2 regions of the Tessaracoccus lacteus genome follow, and region 2 is predicted to be linked to the other one. Evidence: predicted binding sites of a transcription regulator. Region 2 holds the regulator's gene; the other holds the start of a gene.
The links. Region 2 encodes HrcA, which represses chaperone genes, less so after heat shock. Its sites were predicted from a motif close to TTGGCACTCGNNNNNNNCGAGTGCCAA; they were not measured.

Region 1: groES (co-chaperone GroES) is a predicted target of HrcA. The motif match lies at 2,593-2,619, and genes of this name have one in related genera.

What each region holds. Positions count from the first base shown of each region.
Region 1 covers NZ_CP123967.1:2,228,711-2,233,175, forward strand. The annotation lists gene QH948_RS10360 (hypothetical protein) at 1-415, opposite strand, end outside; gene groL (chaperonin GroEL) at 604-2,193, opposite strand; gene groES (co-chaperone GroES) at 2,206-2,502, opposite strand; gene QH948_RS10375 (NUDIX hydrolase) at 2,646-3,152, opposite strand; gene QH948_RS10380 (hypothetical protein) at 3,206-3,475, shown strand; cobalamin riboswitch at 3,521-3,647, shown strand; gene QH948_RS10385 (hypothetical protein) at 3,719-4,405, shown strand; gene QH948_RS10390 (CbiQ family ECF transporter T component) at 4,411-4,465, shown strand, end outside.
Region 2 covers NZ_CP123967.1:1,262,146-1,266,610, forward strand. The annotation lists gene araA (L-arabinose isomerase) at 1-738, shown strand, start outside; gene QH948_RS05675 (MBL fold metallo-hydrolase) at 804-1,574, opposite strand; gene hrcA (heat-inducible transcriptional repressor HrcA) at 1,646-2,647, shown strand; gene dnaJ (molecular chaperone DnaJ) at 2,668-3,840, shown strand; gene QH948_RS05690 (16S rRNA (uracil(1498)-N(3))-methyltransferase) at 3,837-4,465, shown strand, end outside.

The sequences.
Region 1 (4,465 bases), 970 kb from region 2:
GCACCGCCCTGCGCACGGCGACGACGCCGTAGCGGACGCCGGGCATGTCGGCCAGCGATGCGACCGATGATGGCAACTCACCGAGGGCCACCTCGGCGGCTGGGACCCACGTCAGCTCCCCGAGCAGGTGCACGGAGGCGGACACGATCGAGACGGCCGGATCCGGGGCCTGCTTCACCACGTCGAGGCGCACGTCGATCGGGACGCCGTCGCCGGCTGCGGCCAGGGCGCCCGCGGGGATCGCGGCGACCACCAGCGAGCCGTCCTCGGCGATGCCGTGCGCTACAAACTCGAGACACTCGCCGACGCGGTAGGCGTCGAGCGAAGCCGCCCCAGCCCCTCCCACGAGCCTGCGCGCAAGCGCCGCCGCGCGCCCTTCGACCTCGGTCTTCGGCGCCTCGAACGACAGTGTCATGCGTCGGTTCCTCCGTGTGACGGTCCCAGTCAATTTCACAACTGCGGTGTTGCGGTATGTGCAACGTAGGCCACCCTAACCTATGTCGCCGCATAGCGCGTCATCGGCCCCCTCAATGAGATCCCCGGACAAGCGGACGGCCCCGCCCTGCCGAAGCAGGACGGGGCCGCGCGGGAGAGTTCAGCGACTCACTTGTCGTCGTCGGACTCGCGCTTGTCCACCACGAGGGTCTCGGTGGTGAGCAGCAGCGAGGCGATCGAGGCGGCGTTGGCCAGCGCGGAACGCGTGACCTTCACCGGGTCGATGACGCCGGCCTCGACGAGGTTCTGGTACTCGCCGATCTTGGCGTTGTAGCCGTGACCGACGGGCAGCTCGGCGACCCTCGTCGTGATGACGTAGCCGGCCTCGCCGCCGTTCTCGGCGATCCAGCGCAGCGGCTCGACCAGCGACTTGGCGACGACCTCGACACCGGCCTTCTCATCACCGGTGAGGCCGAGGGAGTCCTGCAGCACGGAGCCAGCGTGGATGAGCGCGGAGCCGCCACCGGCGACGATGCCCTCCTCGATGGCCGCACGGGTAGCCGAGACGGCGTCCTCGATGCGGTGCTTCTTCTCCTTGAGCTCCACCTCGGTGGCGGCGCCGACCTTGATCACGCACACGCCACCGGCCAGCTTCGCGACGCGCTCCTGGAGCTTCTCGCGATCCCAGTCGGAGTCGGTGCGCTCGATCTCGGCGCGCAGCTGCGCGACGCGACCGGCGACCTCGTCGGACTCACCGGCACCGTCGACGATCGTGGTGTTGTCCTTGGTGACGACGACGCGACGGGCGCGGCCGAGCACCTCGAGACCCACCTGGTCGAGCTTGAGACCGACCTCGGGGGCGACGACCTGACCACCGGTCAGGATCGCGATGTCCTCGAGCATGGCCTTGCGGCGGTCGCCGAAGGCCGGGGCCTTGACGGCGACTGAGGTGAAGGTGCCACGGATCTTGTTCACGACCAGGGTCGACAGCGCCTCGCCGTCGACGTCCTCGGCCACGATGAACAGGGTGCCCTTGGCTGCGATGACCTTCTCCAGCAGCGGCAGGAGGTCGTTCATCGAGGAGACCTTGCCGGAGTGGATGAGGATGTAGGGATCCTCGAGCACGGCCTCCATGCGGTCGGCATCGGTCACGAAGTACGGGGACAGGTAGCCCTTGTCGAACTGCATGCCCTCGGTGAACTCGAGCTCGGTGCCGAAGGTGTTGGACTCGTCGACGGTGATGACGCCGTCCTTGCCGACCTTGTCGAAGGCATCGGCGATCAGGGCGCCGATCTGCTCGTCACGCGAGGAGATCGTGGCGACCGAGGCCATGTCGTCGGTGGTGTCGATGGCGCGGGCGTTGGCGGCCAGCTGATCGACGACGGCCTCGACGGCCTTGTCGATGCCGCGCTTGAGGCCGACGGGGTTGGCCCCGGCGGCGACGGCGCGCAGGCCGGCGTGGACCATGGCCTGGGCGAGCACCGTGGCGGTGGTGGTTCCGTCACCGGCGACGTCGTTGGTCTTGGTGGCGACCTCCTTGGCCAGCTGGGCGCCGAGATCCTCGTACGGATCCTCCAGGTCGACCTCCTTGGCGACGGTCACGCCGTCGTTGGTGATGGTCGGGGCGCCCCACTGCTTGTCGAGGACGACGTAGCGGCCCTTGGGACCGAGCGTCACCTTGACGGTGTTGGCGAGGACGTCGACGCCGCGCTCAAGCGCCCGGCGGGCCTCCTCGTCGAAAGCGAGAATCTTTGCCATGGGTGCGCGTCCTTACTTGGAGACGACGGCGAGGATGTCGCGGGCGTTCAGGAGCAGGTACTCCTGGCCGTCGTACTTGACCTCGGTGCCGCCGTACTTGCTGAAGATGACGACGTCACCCTCGGCGACGTCGAGCGGGATGCGGTTGCCCTTGTCATCGACGCGGCCGGGGCCGGTGGCGACGACCTTGCCCTCCTGCGGCTTCTCCTTGGCCGTGTCGGGGATGACGAGGCCGGAGGCGGTGGTCTGAACGGCCTCGAGGGGCTGGATGAGGATACGGTCCTCGAGCGGCTTGATCGTGGTTGCCACGTCAACACCTTTCTTTTCGTTATCCGGGTTGCCCCGGGTCACTTGCTTGCATTCAGGGGCCGGGCGTCGTCGCGGGTGCCGCCTGGCCGGTTAGCACCCGACGGGGTCGAGTGCCAATGTCTAAGTTATCGCGGAGTTAGCACTCATTCAAGCCGAGTGCCAAGACTCGGCAGCGTGGTGACCTGCCATCCGGTGCTGTGCCCGCCGTCGTAGGGGATGACGCCGTGGAACTGTGCGATGGAGGCGTCGAACACCAGCGGTAGGAAGTGCCGGTCGCCGTCCCACATCGGCAGCCGCATCATCGTCGCGACGTCGTGCCAGGCGAGCGTCCCCTCCTCGTTCGAGTCGGGGATCTCGCCGGTGAAGCCGGTGATGAGGAACACGAACCCGAACACGTCGCGGCCGTTGAAACCGGGCCAGGAGACGGTGCCGCGCAACTCGAGGTCGGTCGCGTCGATGGCCGCCTCCTCCATCAGCTCGCGGCGCATGGCCGCGACGACGTCCTCCCCCGGCTCGACCTTCCCGCCGAGCCCGTTGTACTTCCCCAGCTGTTCGTCGGAGGAGCGCGCGATGCGGTGCACCAGCAGCACGCGCCGCCTGGTTGGATCGGTGACGTAGCCGAGGACGGTGAGTTCGGGAGCAAACGACATGCCTCGACGCTAGTCCACCGGCTCCATCTCATCTTCCGCTTCGACGCCAGAGCATGGCTAGACGTGCCATGCCCGTCGCGGACGGGCCCAGTCTCGAGGTGGGGAAGCCGGTGAGCCCCTGGCACGTCGGGGCCTGGGACTACTCGGACAGCGGCGCGCAGGGGTACCGGCCGCCGGCCGGCTCCGTCGAGGGCTGGTGCTACACCGGCACCCCCTGGGCGCTGATCGGCACCGCGGCGGGCCTCGCGGCGGCGGTCGCCGTCCTGGTGCTGGTCGCCCGCCGACGCCGCAGCGGCCCCTCCGGCGCGCTCGGCGGGCGCTGACGGGGAAAATGCACCGCGCGTTTCGGCACAGCGCATGTCCGGCGCACTAGGCTGACGGGTGCCCGCCGACCGCGGGCGCGGCCCGAGAGGGAAGTCCGGTGCGAATCCGGCGCTGACCCGCAACCGTGAGGCGAGAGCCGAGCCGGGAACCTGCGGAGGCCGGGAACTGAACTGTTGCGTCGAGGAATGCGCGGCTTCCGGGCTCACCGGATGCGTTCCTCGCGTGCCGCGAAGGAGCTCCGAATGACCCGACGACTCGTGGTCGCCCTGCTGGGCGCGATCACCATGACCCTCTCCCTACTCACGGCGCCGCTCGCCGCCCACGCCGACGGCGAGTCCAACGCCGTCGGCGAGTGCCTGTCCTCCGATGAGGTGTGGCTGCTGATCGTCGACGAGGAGGGCACCGTCATCGCCAACCAATGCGTCGGCACCCCCGCCACCGGCATCGCGGCTATCGAGGCCGCCGGCGTCGCCATCGGCTACGACTCCAGCAACTTCGTCTGCACGCTGGGCGGCCAACCGTCCGAGTGCCCGGCCGCCTTCAACGGCCAGTACTGGAACTACTGGCAGGGCTCGGCGGGCGCCGAGTACGCCTACGCGCAGACCGGCCCCGCCGAGAGCGTCCCGGCGGGCGGCACCATCGAGGCCTGGTGCTACAACAAGGCGGATGAGGAGGGCTGCACTCCGCCCACGCTGAAGATCGTCCAGGACGGCACCGAGGTCGCACCCGCGGCCGGGGCCACTGCCCAGGACCTGCCCGTCACCGGAGCCGAGGCCACGCAGGGCGAGGCTGCCGAGGAGGAGACCCCTGAGGACTCGGGCACGATGGGCTGGATCGTCGTCGGCATCGCGGTGGTCGCCGTCGGCGCCGGGCTGATCGCCTGGCAGGTCGGGCGTCGTAAGAAGACCGGCCCGCTCGGCGGTCGCTGAGCCGTATGCCACGCCTGCTGCCCCGGATCGCACCCGCCGAGGCCGCCCCTCCCGTCGCCG
Region 2 (4,465 bases):
CGCCAGGAGATCGCGATGCGCGGCTTCCTCGAGTCGGTGGGAGCCAAGGGCTTCACCGATACCTTCGAGGACCTCGGCGGCCTGAGGCAGCTCCCCGGCCTGGCAGTGCAGCGCCTGATGGCCGACGGCTACGGCTTCGGCGCCGAGGGCGACTGGAAGACCGCTATCCTCGTGCGGCTGGCCAAGGTGATGGGCTACGGCCTGCCCGGCGGCGCCTCGCTGATGGAGGACTACACCTACGAGCTGACCCCCGGCAAGCAGAAGATCCTCGGCGCACACATGCTCGAGGTCTGCCCGTCGCTGACCACCTCGAAGCCGACGCTGGAGATCCATCCGCTCGGCATCGGCGACCGCGAGGACCCGGTTCGCCTGGTCTTCAACACGGACCCGGGCGAGGCCATCGTCGTGGCCATGTCCGACCTGCGCGACCGCTTCCGCCTGACCGCCAACGTGGTCGACGTCGTCGAGCCCGACCAGCCGCTGCCGAACCTGCCGGTCGCGCGCGCCGTCTGGGAGCCCCGCCCGAACCTGTCGACGTCCGCCGAGTGCTGGATCACCGCCGGCGCCGCGCACCACACCGTGATGTCGACCGCCGCGGGCCTCGAGCACTTCGAGGACTTCTCCGACATGGCCGACATCGAACTGGCGCTGATCGACGAGAACACCACCACCCGTGGGTTCGCCGCCGAGCTGCGCTACACCGCCGCGGTGCGCAAGTTCACCGACGGCCTGCGCTGACCTGACACCAGAGGGCGGCGCCTCCCATGGGGGGAGGCGCCGCCCTCTCCTCGTGTCCGGAGGTGTCAGAGGCCGAAGATCGGCAGCTGCTTCCTCGGCGTGATGCCCTTGGCGGCCAGCTCCGCGTAGGCCTTCGGCAGTGCGACGGCGAGCGTCTCGGCAGAGAACGGCCACTCGGTCGCGGCCGCCGCGTCCTCCAGCGCGGTGCCCTGCTGGATCAGCATCTCCGTCTGCCCGTAGAGCATCGAGATCTCGGCGCGGGCGATGAACGCGAAGTCACGGTCGACCACGTCGCCGTGGCCTGGGACGAACCGCGTGGTCGCGTTGGTGGCGCCCAGCACTCCGTCGAGGAACGTCGGCCAGTTGCTGAGGTTGCTGGTCTCGTCCACCTGGATGTCCGCGCCCTCCTCGAGCAGGTCCCCGGCGATCACCACGTTTTCGCCAGGAACGAACACCACGACGTCGCTGCGGGTGTGGGCCTCGCCGAAGTGGAGCGCCTCGACCCGCTGGTTGCCCAGGTCCAGCGAGACGGCCATCGAGAAGGTGCGGGTCACCGGCACCGCCGTCAGGTTCTCGTGGGCCAGCGACTCGACCTCTCCCATGCCCTTCAGGCCGCCGTAGTGGTCCTCGTGTGCGTGCGTGAGGATCACGTGCGTCACGGGCACACCCGCTCGCTCCTCGGCTGAGGCGAGCAGCTCCGCCCCTTGCGCGGGCGTGTTCCCGGCGTCGACGAGCAGGGCGGCGTCCTCGCCGATCACCAGCGTCGAGTTCACCCGGTGGGGCTCGAGGCGGGTCACGAGTACGCGGTTCGTCACGGGGGCCCAAGTCATCGACATGGGTCACATCATAATTCGGCGCTACACTGGCACTCGGCATCCGAGAGTGCCAGGAATCCACGGGAGGTGACATGCTGGACGACCGCAAACTCGAGGTCCTCAAGGCCATCGTTACCGACTACGTGGCCAGCCGCGAGCCCGTCGGCTCCAAGGCCCTTGTCGAGCGCCACCAGCTCGACGTGTCCGCCGCCACCGTGCGCAACGATATGGCCGCGCTGGAGGAGGAGGGCTACATCATGCAGCCCCACACCAGCGCCGGACGCATCCCCACGGACAAGGGCTACCGGCTGTTCGTCGACAAGCTGTCGAAGGTCAAGCCGCTGTCGACCGCGGAGCGCACGGCCATCACGACCTTCCTCGGCGGGACGGCCGACGTCGACGACCTCGTCAGCCGCACGGTCAGGCTGCTCGCCCAGCTGACCCGCCAGGTCGCCATCGTGCAGTACCCCATCGCGCAGCGCGACGTCATCCGGCACCTCGACCTCGTGACGCTGAGCCCCGAGCGGCTCCTGGTCATCGTCGTGCAGTCCAACGGGCGCGTCGACCAGACGACCCTCGAGGCCCCGGTGCTCGACGAGCCGCGCCTGCAGGCGCTGCGGGGCCGGATCGCCTCGGCGATCATCGGTCAGACGGCGGCCGACGCCGCCAGCGTGCTCGCCGGGTTCCTGGAGACCATCGCCCCGGAGGACCGGGCGCTGGCCGGCCCGGTCGTGGCCGCGGTCCTCGAGGCCATCGCGACGCAGCCCGCCTCGCAGGTTCTCGTCGCGGGCGTCCCGAACCTCGCTGGCACCGCGTTCGAGGCCAACATGCGGCCGCTGCTGGAGGCGCTCGAGGAGCAGGTCGTGCTGCTCCGGCTCCTGGGCGAGGCCGCGGGCGACGACGTCACCGTGCGCATCGGCCAGGAGAACCGGGCGCAGGGCTTCCACGCGACCAGCCTGGTGGCCGCTGGCTACGGCGCCCAGTACGGCGCCTCGCTGGGGGTCGTCGGACCCACCCGCATGGACTATCCCTCCACCATCGCCGCGGTCCGCGCCGTGGCACGCTACGTGAGCCGAATCCTCACCGAAGGCTGACGTCCCAACCGAGAAGAGACATGACCAAGGACTACTACGACATCCTCGGCGTCGAGCGCGACGCAACCCCTGAGGCCATCAAGAAGGCGTACCGTCGCCGCGCCATGAGGGTGCACCCCGACGTCGCGCCCGACGACGCCGACGCGGCCGAGAAGTTCAAGGAGCTCAGCGAGGCCTACGAGGTGCTGAGCGACTCGAACAAGCGCGCCGTGTTCGACCGCGGCGGAGACCCGATGTCCGGCGCCGGTTCCGCGGGCTTCAGCGGCTTCGGCGGCGGATTCTCCGGGGGCTTCGATTTCACCAACCTCGTCGACGCGATGTTCGGCCAGGCCGGCGGCCGCGGCCCGCGCTCGCGCGTGCGCCAGGGCCAGGACGCGCTGGTGCGCGTCACCCTGCAGCTGCACGAGGCCGTCTTCGGGGTGACCAAGCCCGTCAAGGTCGCCACCGCTGTCGTGTGCCCGAAGTGCTCCGGCAAGGGCGGCGAGCCCGGCTCCGAGCCCGTCACGTGCTCGACGTGTGACGGCGCCGGCGAGGTCACCGCGATCCAGCGCAGCTTCCTCGGCGACATCCGCACCACGCAGGCCTGCCCGACGTGCCGCGGCTACGGGACGATCATCCCGCAGCCCTGCTCGGAGTGCTCCGGCGAGGGCCGCGTCCGCACCACCCGGACGCTGCAGGTCAAGATCCCCGCGGGCGTCAGCACCGGCATCCGCATCCACCTGGAGGCGCAGGGCGAGGTCGGCCCCGGCGGCGGCCCCGCCGGCGACCTCTACGTCGAGCTGTCCGTCGCCGACCACGAGACGTTCCGCCGCGACGGCGACAACCTCGAGATGGTCGTGAAGCTGCCCATGACGGCCGCGGCGCTCGGCACCACCGTCGACGTCACGACGCTCGAGGCCGAGTGGGAGGGCTCCGACCCGGCCGACCGCAGCGTCGCCGTCGACATCCCGGCCGGCACGCAGTCCGGCACCCGCATCGCGCTGAAGGACCGCGGCGTGCCGAAGCTGCGCGGCGGCGGCCGCGGCGAGCTCGGCGTCACCGTGCTCGTGCAGACCCCGACGAAGCTGGACGATCACCAGCGGGACCTGCTGCGCCAGCTCGCCGAGTCGCGCCGCGAGGACCACCCGGAGGCGGAGACCGCGAAGCACGGCAAGGGCGTGCTCGGCAAGCTCTCCGAGTGGTTCACCTCGTGACCTTCCCGCTGTTCCTGGCCGACTTCGACGAGTCCGTCGCCGTCGGCTCGAGGATCGCCGTCGTAGGGGAGGAGGCGCACCACGGCATCGTGAAGCGCATCGCCCCCGGCGAGTCGGTCCTGCTCAGCAACGGCGCGGGACTCGGCCTGACCGGCACGGTGGTGGCCGTCGACAAGCGGGAGTTCGTCGTCGAGGTCACGGCCCTCGAGCACGCCGGCGACCGGGCCTTTAACTGGACGGTCGTGCAGGCGCTCGCCAAGGGCGACCGGTCCGACCTCGCCGTCCAGATGGCCACCGAGCTCGGGGCCTGCCGCATCCTCGCCTGGCAGGCGTCGCGCTCCATTGTGCGCTGGTCCGGGGACAGGGGTGACAAGTCGCTCGCCAGGTGGCAGGCCACGGCCCGGGAGTCGGCCAAGCAGGCGCGTCGCATGGTCGTCCCCGTCGTCGAGGCCGCCTCGACGGCAGACGTCGTGGCCGCCATCGGCTCCGTGGACGTCGCGCTCGTGCTGCACGAGGACGCGGAGCTGCACATCGCCGACGTCGTGCTGCCCGACCGGGGGGCCGGGCTGGTCATCGTCGGCCCCGAGGGCGGCATCTCGGCCGACGAGCTCGACCGCTTCGTCGC